One region of the Brevibacillus sp. 7WMA2 genome, then DNA from elsewhere that is predicted to be linked to it. Evidence: predicted binding sites of a transcription regulator. Region 1 holds the regulator's gene; the other holds the start of a gene.
The links. Region 1 encodes LexA, which represses DNA repair genes until DNA is damaged. Its sites were predicted from a motif close to CGAACATATGTTCG; they were not measured.

Region 2: the regulator LexA is predicted to act here: its motif matches at 3,720-3,733, upstream of uvrB (excinuclease ABC subunit UvrB).

The regions. Positions count from the first base shown of each region.
Region 1 covers NZ_CP048799.1:1,912,245-1,919,911, forward strand. Annotated here, with positions in the region: gene GOP56_RS07195 (hypothetical protein) at 310-909, shown strand; gene GOP56_RS07200 (hypothetical protein) at 1,592-1,771, shown strand; gene crcB (fluoride efflux transporter CrcB) at 1,861-2,241, opposite strand; fluoride riboswitch at 2,301-2,360, opposite strand; gene GOP56_RS07210 (DUF896 domain-containing protein) at 2,419-2,607, opposite strand; gene GOP56_RS07215 (cell division suppressor protein YneA) at 2,686-3,069, opposite strand; gene lexA (transcriptional repressor LexA) at 3,230-3,850, shown strand; gene GOP56_RS07225 (DUF456 domain-containing protein) at 4,227-4,715, opposite strand; gene GOP56_RS07230 (hypothetical protein) at 5,067-5,480, shown strand; gene GOP56_RS07235 (aminoacyl-tRNA deacylase) at 5,619-6,083, opposite strand; gene GOP56_RS07240 (DMT family transporter) at 6,162-7,043, opposite strand; gene GOP56_RS07245 (zinc-dependent alcohol dehydrogenase family protein) at 7,446-7,667, shown strand, end outside.
Region 2 covers NZ_CP048799.1:3,405,303-3,412,969, forward strand. Annotated here, with positions in the region: gene uvrA (excinuclease ABC subunit UvrA) at 1-1,659, opposite strand, end outside; gene uvrB (excinuclease ABC subunit UvrB) at 1,672-3,648, opposite strand; gene GOP56_RS14275 (flagellar hook assembly protein FlgD) at 3,823-4,788, shown strand; gene GOP56_RS14280 (PDZ domain-containing protein) at 4,911-6,194, opposite strand; gene GOP56_RS14285 (S41 family peptidase) at 6,384-7,667, opposite strand, start outside.

The DNA.
Region 1 (7,667 bases):
CAAATTGTGTGAATGCAAATTTGTTATGTACATTATTACCAAGAATGAAAAGGGTCTGCCCGTTCCCATTCCCCCAAAAATAGGTTCTGTTAAAGAATGTGATTTGTTATTCAGCTAACGAGTAGTTTAATCGCAAAAAACTTTTACCAAGCACAATAAATCCGTTCTTTGAATATGATGGGTTATAAGTCAGTGTGTGCACTCTATTTGTTTTGTACTAAAGGGTGAAACTTGCGAAATTGTATTTTACAGTCTCACCTCACACCGATATGTATTAGCAATTACTATGTTTGGTGGGAGGAAGAATAAATGGATTCCTTTCAAAAAAATAATATGTTAGCACAAAATTCATCGAATAATGCTAAAAAGAAACAGTCAGCCAACAATTCATCAGATAATGAAAAAAGAAAGCAGCCAACCAACAATTCATCAGATAATGAGAAAAGAAAGCAGCCAACTAACAATTCATTAGATAATGAAAAAAGGAAACAGTCAGCCAACAATTCATTAGATAATGAAAAAAGGAAACAGCCAACCGATAATTCATCAGATAATAAAAAAAAGAAGCAGCCAACCAATTATTCATCCAATAATAAAAAAAAGAAACAGTCAACCAATAATGCTAAAAAGAAACAATCAACCAATAACTCATCAATTTTACATTGCATGAATGGCAATAATTTAGAGCTTATTGTGGCTGCTCTTCTTTTAACTGGTAAGTTAAGAGTAGATGCTGTTCAATTGTTTAGACAAGCTACGATGATTGTCAGTTTAACGGGAAAGTACGTTACATTAGGCGATTTGAACAATACAAATGTAGATAGCATGCTAAAATTTCTCAACGATAATGGCAATATAACTGTGGATGAGATTATTCAGGCACTTAAAAAGAAAATGGATAATCAATAAGTATTAAAAGGAAAAGGGTGAGCTCATAATGAAAAATTTTGATGGAGAGGGTTTCTCGGAATTAATACTAATAGTTATTTTAATTACTTTGCTAATATTTGGTTCCACAGATATAGTTGGTCTTTCCGCTCAACCAACAAAACCATAGAAAGAGAATGCCAACCCCCATTTAATTTTTCTGAACAGGACTTAAAAGGAGTCCTTTTTTTTATGAATTATCAACATTGTTGTATAACAGAGTCAAAAAATAAATTCAATCTCTTCTTTTTCTATAGTTGACTTACAATATATTTAACGTAAGCTAACATTCTATCTACAAAATATATTGTCTCTTCATAAGAGTTTCACTTATTTAAGAGTTTCATTTATTTAAGGGTTTCCATGCGCGTATCAGGATATATATTGTAAAATCAATTCCACAATTATATTCTGTCACCTGTAATTTGCTTGGGGCCCTAATTAGAATCACGAATCGTTCTAGTAGCATCTTTTATATACTTGGTATCAGTAAGTTTTTTCATCAAGAAACTCGCTAAAGAATTAGATTAAGAAGAAATCACAATTAGAAACTGCTAAAAATGATGTTGAGAAGCAGCTACATAAACTTCAGGAAAGCAAAAAGAGATGGCAATTTGCATTTGTTGAGGAGCTTCTAACAGTTGAAGAATTACGTAAGCGGACAATGGAGGAACGTGATTTAAAAACTCAGTCATTAAATGATCTGGAAGCTATTAATAAACAAATGAAAGCAAGTGCATCAAGTTCTGATGCGTTTGAATTAATGCTTAAGCTTCCAGATCTATGGCCAGTACTCAGTGATCCAGATAAAAGCAAAATGATAAGAACTATTTTTACACCATAGTTGTTAATACACCATTTACAAAAGTAGTGGCTAGAAGAGGTACACCATTTCCAGCTTCAATTGACTTCAATTGAAAGGATTAAGTACAACTAACTCTTTTTCGTTTTCCATTTGATATGAAAGCCAAGCCATACCATCAGTAAACCACCCCATAGACTAGCCAGTACATAGCAAATGGCAAGTACATATTGATGCTGATGCCAAAGGGTAAGTGTCTCTACACTAAAAGTCGAAAAGGTCGTGAAAGAACCAATAAACCCTGTTCCTACTCCTAAGGTAAACCAAGCGGGCAGTTGATTTCGGGTTAAGAGATATTGATTGAGAGCTCCCAATCCGATACAGCCTATGAAATTGACTACTAGCGTACCTAAAGGAAACGAGAGATCCCACCAGCCCGCTGTCCATGCTCCTACTAAATATCGGGATACAGCCCCCAACATTCCTGATAGTCCAACAATTAAAAAAGACATGCATTCTCTCCTTTTCCACTATTTTTCACATATATACAAACAAACTCCTACCAGTAATATTACTGGTAGGAGTCATTAGCCTATTGGCGCTTAGGGCGAACTCCATCGCCTCTATTTACTTGTAAAAACCTGTTTCACAGCACTATTGCTACGGATCATTTTGAAAAATCACATAGACTAGTGCTTAGGTTCCTCATCCTCTACATAACGGATCGAATCTAAACTAGATTTCAAGGAAGCCTTCATAGCATCAATGTATTTTTGACGAAGAACTTGTTGCTCCGTTTTTTCTTCTGGAGTTAAGCCAACACCCTTCGATTTCTTGGCTAATTCATTAATACGTTTTACTTCTGCATCAGTAACCAATGGTGATACCTCCTCAACTAACTTCTCTTTATTATAACACAAGACCAAAGGAGAGGAGATATAAATTATGGCTCCCGCTTATCGGTATACTGGAATAGCTAGATTATTTCCTGCATAAATCATGGGGCTATCTAACTGATTTTGTTTCATGATCTCATCCATTAGCTCTCTAGCTGATAGCCCGGATTCCTGTTGATAAGCTTGTGCAATACTCCACAGCGTATCACCTGGCTGAATTGTAATGACTATAGCTGCCTGCTGTGTATGGGGAGCCGCAATAGCCACCTTCTCTTTTCCAAAAATCATGCTGCCTGCTGCAAAGGATACTATGATCAGCAATAACGTTACGATTGCTTGCCCTCGCGTTATCCCTTTTCTATGATGTACCAATGTGTTCTTACTCGTCATTGTTTTTGTTTTATCTTTATATAGATTCTGACAATTGCTAGATTGTACCATCATTATCATCACCCTCACAAACGTTTGTTCTCATTTTGATAACATCATCATAATGCGAACAAATATTCCTGTCAAGCAAAAGAATCGAACTAATGTTTGTCGAACGCAAATTCTCATGGTATAATGTAGAAAATATCTGGATCGAGAGAATGAGGTGTTCGAAATGTCCAAACTCTCCAATCGCCAACAAGCGATCATTGATTTTATTCGTAAGGAAGTAAAAGATAAAGGTTATCCCCCGTCTGTTCGAGAAATCGGTGAAGCCGTAGGACTAGCTTCCAGTTCCACTGTTCACGGTCATCTCGCAAGACTTGAAAAGAAAGGCTTAATCCGCCGCGATCCTACTAAGCCACGTGCCATTGAATTATTGGACGAGACTCGTCTACAGGACGATTATGAAAGCTCCATCGTTCGAGTACCAGTGGTTGGTAAGGTAACGGCAGGTCAACCTATTACAGCTATTGAACAGGTGGAAGAATATTTTCCATTGCCAGAAAACATCGTTACGTCTGACAATGTGTTCATGTTGCGCGTTATGGGAGAGAGCATGATCGAAGCAGGCATTTTAGATGGCGATTATGTAATTGTCCGCCAACAAAATGTAGCTAACAACGGGGATATCGTGGTAGCCATGACCGAAGAGGATGAAGCAACTGTAAAACGTTTCTTTAAAGAGAAAACCCACTTCCGTCTACAACCGGAAAACTCACAGCTTGAACCAATCATTTTAGATAATGTGACGATTTTAGGTAAAGTAATTGGCGTTTACCGCCTTTTCCACTAGTGCATTGGATTTTTAACTTCTCACGTGCTTACACGTACAAACTCTTGGTGAGGATCATACTCGCCAAGAGTTTTTTACTGCTCAAATTTATTGTTTGTAACGGTTTATTTTATGCCCCACTCTACCTATCTCCTTGATACCTTTCGTGTTTCTCCTACTATTGGACTTATATTTAGGTGTAAATTAGCTGCATAGCCACTTAAAACAGTGTTTCTTTTTAGCAAATCTTCAAACAAGCCTTCTCTAATTCTGATGTGTAAACACAAATAAACCGAGATTGCCGGTTTCCCTACAGGAAATGATAGAGAATTTGACAATCTCGGTTTTATGGAATGGATCAACACTCAAAATCCAATGTAACGATCCACAATAAGTTTTACCAAGCAACAATAAAGAACCAGATAATCATGATGAGTTGGATAGAGATTTTCATAATGACACTGCTAAAGAAACCTATAAGACTTCCTATCGCTATCTTAAAAGCTCGTTCTGCCGGTTGTTTTTGCATCAGCATTTCAATTAATAATACAAATACAAATGGGAGAATAATCATACCAAATGGCGGAAACGTAAGTACACCAATAATAACACCTAATATTGACCCGATTGCTGATGCTTTTGAGCCACCATATTTTTTAACAAAGTACATATTAGTCAATAGGTCAGCACCAAATAACACCACACTCAAAATCCCCATTCCCCACCAGAAGGAAACCGGTAATCCTGCTCCAGGCTCTGCAATCGCGAATTGATATAGTAAAAAACCGCCCCATAACATAATCGTATCAGGTAACACTGGGAAGAAAATACCAGCAATACTTACACCGAATAGAAGTATAACAATCAACCATAATAAAACATCCATGTTTAACCCCCCTCTTTGTTGCATCTGACCCGTTTTCTATATGTACGTTTCAGTGCCCTCCTACGTTTCATTTTTACTTAGGAGTTTCCTTTTCTTGTTTGCGAAACGTGTCTTTTCCTACATATACATGATTCTGCTCTTTTTTATGATCTCATTTTTAGCAAAGCCTGACCTATTTACCTATAGCGCTCTTTTACCAGTTCCTTTTTCCACTTCATACAGGCAAAAGGACAGCAAGAAAAAGGTATATGGATAACAGGAAAAATATAACATTTGGAGAAATTAATACTATATACTAAATTGTCCCCGCTCCAAGCCTGTATATCCTATTTCGGAAAGGAAGGTTACAAGATGCACAAAATCGTTTGTTCTTTATTAGCAGTACCACTTGTTTTCTTACTGTCCTCGACTAGCTACGCGGCTTTAGATAAGCATAGCACAACAAAAGTAACGATTAGTAGTAATGCTTACAGCCAATATTCTATTCCATTTGCACTAACGGTAAAGGAATGGGATAGAGGTTATGGGGAAGCTGGTGTTACAGGCCCTTTTTTCCTTGCGAAAGGTGGTAGCGTAACGGTTACGTTTGATAAGAAAGTAGATTCATTGGGCTGGTATCTACTGAATGCAAATACCTACGGAGCTGAAAAAATCTACCCAAAAGGCTCTACTGTAACCGTCCCACGACATTCACATTGGATTGTTATTCTGCAAAACGCTAGCATAAAACCTGTTCCTATTACAGGCAACGTGACGATTCACTAGTCTTTTTATCACGTTATCACGCAGCACCTTCACTGATCAGTATCAGCTCTTACAGCCTCTGCATTCCCTAAAAATTGGTGTAGGAGAATGGGCTGTCGTATGCGAGGAAATGCCTTAATGCTAGCTGTATCGCATCGCCTATTTTCTTACACGCATCAATTTTCCGTTATTTAATCTTACTAAATCTTCTACCTTTATTTTCACTAATGAATGAGGAGAGCCCCCTCCCGTATAAACATACTCTAATTCTGTTATTTTCGGATCAACCAAAAAAATCGCCTCAAATCCAAAAGAAGGGACCCCACCGGCTGGATAACCTGTTGCTACTAATACTTCCTTTTCATCTGCCAAACGAGGTCTTTTTATATTGAGTCCCTTACTTACTCGTGATGTACTAGCCCGATCCTCTCCTTTTACAATGGCCACAATTAGTCGTCCATCTTCATCAATCATACAAATATTTTTAACCAGCTCCTCAATAGAAGCATTCACAGCTTTAGCCGCCTCTTCGACCGTATGGCAAGATTGATTCAGTATAAAGTGCTGGGCATCAGCAGCTTTTGCATGTAGGTACTCTTTTATTTGCAGCTCATAAGAATTCATTGATCCCTCTCCATCCTAAAATATTTTCCCCATTTTAGCTGTACCCCACTAGTTAATCAAGAGTGCAGGTGATCTTTTTTACGTAATATTCGCTGTATTTTGTTGTTTTGGTTTTTTTAACGTATAAAGCATCCCAATAAATATTAATAAAATTCCTATTGTTTGTATCATATTTGGTCGAAATCCAATAATGATCACATCTAATAAAATAGCAACAGCTGGATCCAAAAATACCATTCCTGAAATGGTTCTGGTCGATAGTTTTCGTACACTATCGAAAAACAGAAGATAAACAACACCAGTGTGGATAATGCCAGTAATGATCGCGTATGCCCAATTCTGCGGAGTTAGGTCTAAAAATACATGGTAATGGATAAAGGGAAGCAAGCATATCGCGCCAATAGCAGTTTGAATAAACGTTGTGGCATAGACACTTGCTTGTTGTATACTCTTCCCTAAAATCATCGTTACTGCATAAAAAAGAGCTGCTAGAATAGCGTACAAAAATCCTGTCATTTGAAACGAAGCATTTGAGAGATCACCATCTATTCCAATGATAAAAATCGTTCCTACAAAGCATACAGAGATAGCCAGAATTGAAAGTATGGTTACCTTTTCTCTGAAAAGAAAGCTACCGACAAGTAAGACAATCATCGGAGCAAGATGATAGAGAGAGATGGCAACTGTAATCGAAATCAGCTCAAAGGATTTAAACAAGAAAATCCAATTTAATAAATTTGCTATACCACAGAAGCCAATCCTCATTAGTTCTTTTTTGCTCCATTGCTCTTTGGCATACGTTCCTGTAATAAACCAAATCGAACCAAGAAAAACTGTCGCACAAATGCATCTAATAAAAACCAATTCTAAAGCGGAAAGACCCGTTAACACGGAAAAAAATCCTACTGATCCAAAAATCGTCATCGAGATGAACATTTGAATAAAAGCCCTTATATTCATAATTTTTACTCCAATCTATTTATAGAGGTTATTAATCTAACTACTATAATGAAACTATAATAAAACGGGTTCATAGGACTGAACCCGCTCTTCCTACTGCTAAAAGAAAAATGAAACTGGCCTTAGTAGCTACAAAGCAAAAACATGCAGGTAATTAGACTAAAGAAATCCTTTTAAGTTATATACTATTATTCATAATCTTGAAGACATTGCAAGCAAACTTCTGCTTTATAACAAAAAATTCTAAATAAATAGTAGAATTTCTGCTACGTCTGCTGTATTTCTTAGCCAATAACTATACGGATTGTAAATTTGAACATTAAAGCCACATTCACTAGCATCATGACAAGTACTTATATTATAAAATAATCTAGAGATAAAAGATAAAGGAGTCGTACAACTTTGATAGCTACATGTATTAGATTTCATGCGTTTGGAAACCCGCAGGAGGTTTTACAGGTTGAACAAAAACAAATGAAATCTCCTATGAATGGAGAAATTCTTGTTCGCATGATTGATCGTCCTATAAATCCATCTGACTTGCTTCCTATTAGAGGAGCATATTCTCATCGTATTTCATTGCCTACCATTCCTGGGTATGAAGGTGTCGGCATTGTTGAGGAA
Region 2 (7,667 bases), 1.5 Mb from region 1:
GGCTAGCATCGTATCCTCGTCATGCTCTACCACGATCAGTGTATTTCCTAAGCTTGTCATATGCTCCAGCGTCTTAATCAAGCGAGCATTATCACGCTGATGTAGACCAATGCTTGGCTCGTCCAAAATATATAAGACTCCCATTAGACTAGAGCCAATCTGTGTAGCTAATCGAATGCGTTGCGCTTCTCCACCTGATAATGTACCTGCCGCTCGGCTTAATGTTAGGTAATCAAGCCCCACATCAATAAGGAAATTCAATCTTGCTTTGATCTCCTTTAAAATCATATGAGCGATCTTTATCTCTTTCTCACTTAATTCAACCTGATCAAAAAATTGATGGGCATCCACAATAGATAGACTGGTTAGCTCTGAAATATTACGTTTGCCGATCAAAACAGCAAGGCTCTCTTGACGCAAACGCTGGCCTTTACAAACCGGGCAGGCTTTTTGCCCCATGAAGCCTTCAATTTGTTCACGTATATAATCAGAGCTGGTTTCTAGGTGGCGTCTTTGCAGATTCGGGATTACACCTTCAAATGCCACTGTAGCCTCACGTACTTGGCCAAATTCATTCTCATAACGGAATTGAATTTTTTCCCCTTTGCTGCCATATAAAACGATTTGCAATTGCTCATCATCCAGCTCTTCCACCGGTACATCTGTAGGAATGCTAAAATGGCGGCAAGCTGATTCTAATAGTTGAGGGTAGTAGGTAGAAGACTTTGGCTCCCAGGCTGCTATAGCCCCCTCTGATAATGTCTTAGAGGAATCTGGAACAACCAGGTCCGGGTCAACCTCCATCCTCACTCCCAATCCGTCACACTCTGAGCAGGCTCCGTACGGGCTGTTAAATGAGAAGATTCTTGGCTCTAACTCGCCAATCGAGAATCCACAGAGCGGACAAGCATGCTTCTCGCTAAATAGCAGCTCTTCCTGATCAATCACATCGACAATTACCTTACCATCCGCTAAACGCAACGCTGTTTCTAAGGAATCAGCAATACGCGTCTGAGAATCAGGTTTGACGACAATCCGGTCAATGACAACTTCAATGCTATGCTTTTTGTTTTTTTCCAGACGAATCTCCTCAGATAAATCCCGGACTTCACCATCAACCCGAACCCGAACATACCCTTGTTTACGAATATCTTCTAACAGCTTGACGTGTTCTCCTTTACGTCCCTGGACTAGTGGAGCCAGAATTTGCATACGGGTACGTTCCGGAAATTCCATAATACGATCTACCATTTGTTCGATCGTTTGGGAACTAATTTCTATCCCATGAGTTGGGCAAACAGGTCTTCCAATACGTGCATATAACAGACGCAAATAATCATAGATTTCTGTCACGGTTCCTACGGTAGAACGTGGATTGCGACTCGTGGTCTTCTGATCAATCGAAATAGCTGGAGAGAGACCATCAATGGAATCTACATCAGGCTTATCCATTTGTCCAAGAAATTGACGAGCATAGGCAGATAGCGACTCTACATAACGACGCTGTCCTTCCGCATAGATCGTATCAAAAGCAAGAGACGATTTTCCTGAACCGGATAGTCCCGTTAAAACAACAAATTTATCTCGTGGGATGACGACATCTATGTTTTTTAAATTATGAGCGCGTGCACCCTTCACCACGATTCGATCTAAAGGCATGTATTTCACTCCCTACAAGTCAGCTTTCAACTCCAATATCAAATCACGAAGCTCTGCTGCACGCTCGAACATGAGATTGCGTGCGGCTTCCTTCATTTCCTCTTCCATTCGCTCGATGACTACTATGCGATCCTTTTTCGGCATCTTCTTTACATCTAAGTGTGGTAGATAATCAGCTTTCTCCTCCGCCACTTTTGTTGCTTCAATAACTCCGCGAATGGCTTTTTGAATCGTTTGTGGTGTGATGCCGTGCTTTTCATTGTAAGCAAGCTGGATACTACGGCGCCGTTCCGTTTCTTGTATGGCTTTCGACATGGAATCAGTCATTTTGTCAGCGTACATAATTACGCGACCCTCTGCATTCCTCGCAGCACGTCCGATGGTTTGGATTAATGACCGCTCATTGCGCAGGAAGCCTTCTTTATCGGCGTCTAAAATGGCAACTAAAGATACTTCCGGTAAATCCAGCCCTTCCCGCAACAAGTTAATCCCGACCAAAACATCAAATTCGCCCAAACGCAGGGCACGTAAAATCTGCATGCGCTCTATAGTCTTAATATCAGAGTGCAGATAACGTACTTTAATGCCTATCTCCTTCAGATAATCGGTTAGGTCTTCTGACATCTTCTTGGTAAGAGTCGTTACTAAAACACGTTCGTCTTTAGCAATGGTTGCCTGAATTTCCCCGATTAAATCATCAATTTGTCCTTTTATTTGACGAACGGTGATTGTTGGATCCACTAAACCTGTTGGACGAATGACCTGCTCTGCCATTTTAGGCGTATGCTCCAGTTCATATACTCCTGGTGTGGCTGAAATATAGACAGCTTGCTTTACTTTCTTTTCAAACTCCTCAAACCTAAGCGGACGGTTATCGCGGGCGGACGGCAAGCGGAAGCCATGCTCCACCAGTACATCCTTGCGGGCTCTATCTCCATTGTACATCCCACGAATTTGTGGGAGGGTCATGTGAGACTCGTCTATCACCATTAAAAAATCATCCGGAAAATAATCAAGCAGCGTGTATGGAGGATGTCCCTCTGGTAATCCAGTCAGATGACGGGAGTAGTTCTCAATTCCTGAGCAAAAGCCCATTTCCAGCATCATCTCTATATCGTATCTCGTACGCTGTTCTAGCCGTTGCGCTTCCAATAGCTTGCCTGCTGCTTGCAATTCCAACAGCCTTAGTTCTAGCTCCTGTTCAATATTTTCAACAGCCTTCTTCATTTTTTCCTCACGGGTAACGAAGTGAGACGCAGGAAAAATCGCTACGTGGTCCCTACTTCCCAGAATCTCCCCAGTTAATACATCAATCTCTGTGATGCGCTCAATCTCATCACCAAAAAACTCTACTCGTATTGCCTGTTCACTGCGCGACGCCGGGAATATTTCCAGTACGTCTCCTCGAACACGAAACGTCCCACGAGTAAAGTTAATATCATTGCGGTCATATTGAATATCAACGAGGCGATGCAAAACCTCATCTCTGCTTTTTTCCATGCCTGTACGCAAGGAAAGCACCATCTCTCTATATTCAATCGGGGAACCCAAACCGTATATGCAGGAAACGGATGCGACAATGATGACATCTCGTCTCTCTAATAACGAGCTAGTTGCCGAGTGACGCAATTTATCAATCTCATCATTAACGCTTGAATCCTTTTCAATATAAGTATCCGAATGAGGAATGTAGGCTTCCGGTTGATAGTAATCGTAGTAACTAACGAAGTATTCTACCGCGTTATTCGGGAAAAATTCACGAAATTCCGCTGCCAACTGAGCAGCTAAGGTCTTGTTATGCGCCATGACTAGTGTAGGTTTGTTCACCTGAGCTATCATATGAGCAGCAGTAAAGGTTTTACCTGTTCCGGTAGCACCCAGCAGAGTTTGATGGCGTTTACCCGCCTTTATTCCTTCCACTAGCTCTGCAATTGCAATAGGCTGATCACCCGAAGGCGTATACTCCGAAACTAACTCAAAACGATCCACGGTCCCCTCATCCTCCTTTTTATATCCTATCCTTCATTATAGCACAATCATTTAAAATATAAGCAAAAACTCGAACGTTTGTTTGTCTATTCGATATAAGTGATTTTACCGATAATATAGAAAGATAGCAAGTCTATCTGTCTGATAATTTTTACCCATTTGGGAGGAAAATGAATGCCGACCAACAGCATACAAAAATCGCTGGGAGCAGCGAGAGCAGCAGCCAAAGCGACAGCACAAAACACAACGCCGAAAACAAAGTCTTCCGTACAAGCAGAATATAGCTATGCTAATACAAAAGAATTTTCAACGGGCTTGGATAGCGAATCTTTTATGAAGCTAATGATTGCCCAGATAAAGAATCAAGACCCGATGTCACCGATGGATAACTCTCAATTTATGATGCAAACCGCTATGATGACCATGGTAGAAAAAGTGACGAATATCGAGCTTCTTATGAAGGAGTCAAATAGCAGTCTGTTAAACGTAAAAGAGTACGAGGAAATCATCGGTAAAAAAGCTACTTATGAAGTGGCTCGTAAGGATGACTCCGGTCAAATTTATGTAACAACAGCTTCTGGTACCGTTGACGGAGTAAAAATGGTTGATGGCAGAATCTGGTTTATCGTAGGTAAAGATATTATCTCCCAACAGCAAATCCATGGCCTAGAATCTCTTACGTCTCAAACTGGTGTTGACCAAACGCTAAAATACGCCAATATGATTGGTTATAAAGTAACGTATACAGAACAAGGAACAGGCGAGGACGGCAAACCAACCTCAACTGAGTCAACTGGTATCATTCAGGCAGTCAGCATGAAAAATGGTTTGGTAGAATTTGTTCTAGCTGACGGTAAAAAGATTAAATCTACAGATATCGTTGGACTTGAGGTAGTAAAGCCTGAAGAAGAGGAAGAAGCTCCTACTGAGCCGGACGGTTCTGAAGGTACTGACGAAAGCGGCGGTACCGGTGGTTCTGAAGGTACGGGCGAGAGCGGCGGCACCGATGGTTCTGAGGGTGCTGGTGAAAGTGAAAATCCCGACTCCCAAAAACCTGATGAATCAGGAAAACCTGGAGATTCCCAAACGCCTGATGACAAGGAAAAGTCTGAGGATAACACAGATAAACCCTCTGCATAAATAGTAGGAAGAGCAGTCCAAAACTTTTCTTCTCAAACGAAAAAGATGACCTCATACAGGCTTGAGGTCATCTTTTTGTTGTTTCCATGCTTTTTCCGCGGGTAACGCAGGGTTTCCCCCTGCTACATGCCCAGCTCTTGCTCGCCTTTCGGTTTATGCTTCCTTACTCCAAGGAAACCAATTTCTTGCATAGACACAAAATGCGTTGTCCGTTCGTCTGGTACCACAATAATACCAAGCTGATGATGCTGTCCCGCATAGATCGCACTCTGCGTAAATTTTATTTCATGATCCAGTGTCAAAACTTCCATTTTACAGAAAGCTGGGTTAGCTTGTAACGCCGGATATAAATCTTCCTTTACCGAGATCGGGTATCCATTTACCTTAACAATTACCTCGCCGCTCCTAATCCCCATGACATCGGCTGGCGTCCCTGGGAGTACAGCCAGCACCTTCAGGCCCTTACCAGTAGGAACGTAGTAGGGAGGCAATTTCTCCTCTTGACGTGCGCTTAGCCAGCCCAACCATTCGTGCCCAAAAAAGGCAAAGAGGGCAGCTACATACACAAGAGAAGGAACAATGACTGCTACATAGCTTATTCCAAGCAAAATGAATGAATACAGAAATAAATGCTTGGATAAAGAGCTCGCTTTTTCCTGTGGTGTTTTTGTTTTAGTAATAGCAGAAAAACCCGTAATTGCTGGTAAAAGCAACATCCCAAGCGTAGCCATCGACCAATCCGGAGAAAACAACGGCCATCCCTGAAATAGTGCTGGTACCTGCAATGCCCCTTCTGTAACAGGGGTTAGTACAATGACAGGTGTTAACCAAAAGGAATGAAGCTGGTAAGCACCTACAACTCTTCCGCGTTTTCCTTCTACAAATAACGGAGATGCATGTCTGTCTCCATGACTTCTAATAAACCATGCTTCTACAATATGTAATAGAGCAACTAAAGCTAGTAGCGGTGCTGGATTAGCATGAGCAAACCATCCCCATACTTTAGCGATGCCAGATACCTCTTCGGCTATGGGAAATAGTTTGGCAAGCCCATGTAAGCCGGTAAAAATAGCCGTTCCATAGGCCAAACATAGAAAGCGAAATCTTACAAAGGCAAGTAATAAAGCAATCGCCCAAGCAATCCACATGTCAGATACCTGAATAAAGATACCTAATAACCCAGCTACAAGGCTAACGAACAAACCGCCCACTATCCCCAGACCAACAGAACGCAGTGTTTGTGATAATGGCGAATGGATTCGTACAGAAAACAATTGACGCTCCCATAGCATTTGTTTGCGATAATGCAAGTAAATCAGTATGAGAAACGCATATAGGAGCGGATTTAACAGAAAATGTACCAATGCGTACAAATAGTTGCTTATCAGGTTCCAGAGCACACTCAATTTTCTCTCCCCCTCTAAAAATATAAAAGAGCTTGGCAGTTGCCAAACCTCTAGTGCCGGCAAAACTTATTGCACTTTTACTATCAGTCCAAACCATTTATCCTTAATACAAAAAAGAACCACGACCGTTTTGTTCGTGGTTCTTACTTTCTACAGAATAGAAAGGTTTCCCTGCTTTTTTTCTTTGGATTATTTTGCCTTTGACTGCGCAGTGATCTCCAATGCACGTTGCAATTGGCGATCGTTGTTCGGATCTCTCATTACTTTAATTAAAGCATTTTGCATCGCTAGACCCGTTTTTTGATCTACTTTTCCCGTCACTTCAAGCTTGTGAGCCTGTTGGAATTTTTTCACTGCGGCTTCAGTAGCAGCATCATAATAGCCATCCAAACGGTCTGGCTTCAATTGCAGACCTTCAAGAATTAATTGGAGGTTCTTTACTTCTATCCCATTCATATCGCGTGATAATACTTTATCATGCGGGAGCTGTGTTGCCTTAAAATAATCTGGCTGGGTGACAACCTCATCAGGCTGGATTCCTTTTTTATGAATCCATTCCCCTTTAGGTGTTAACCATTTAGCAATTGTCAGCTTTAATTGGCTTTTATCCTTCATTTCCATTGTGTTCTGAACGGTACCCTTACCAAACGTTTTTTCGCCAACCAATTTTGCACCTGCACTCTCGGACAGGGCACCTGCTAAAATTTCGGAGGCACTAGCAGATCCTCCATCAATTAAAACAGTGATTGGATACGGTTTTCCCTTATCTGCTTTGGAATAAAACGTCTCTATCTGTTCATTATTATTTCCATAGGAGATTTCAACAATTTTAGCCTTGTTAGGGATCAAAACCTCGCTGATACTAGTCGTTGCTTTTAGATAGCCGCCTGGGTTACCACGAACATCAATGATTAATCCTTGAATGCCTTTTTTCTCTAGTTCGGCTAATTCTCTATTAAAATCGTCAGCCGTAGCACTAGCGAAGGAGGTCATTTCTAATTTCCCGATCTTCTTACCGTTACTCTCTAGGATAGAGCTATGGACGGTCTCAATTGGAATATCATCTCGAACAATCACAACAGTAATCGGTTCGGGATTTCCCGTACGCAAAATTTTCAGAGTAGCCTTCGTTCCTTTAGGACCACGAATTTTCCCTACCGCTTTATGCAAATCTAAGCCTTCCAAGGATTCACCATTAACGCTAAGCACCTGATCGTTTGGACGAAGCCCCGCTTTTTCCGCCGGGGAGGTTTTTATCGGTGATACGATGGTAAGCTTACCATTCTTCATTGTTACTTCTGCCCCAATTCCTTCAAATGAAGAATTAAGAGATGCATTGAATTCCGCTGCTGCCTCAGGATCCATATAGTCTGAATACGGATCATCCAACGCAGAGATCATGCCGTTGATGGCTCCCTCCATGAGCTTGTCATCAGCTACCTCATGCACGTAACGCGATTTGATTATTTTATA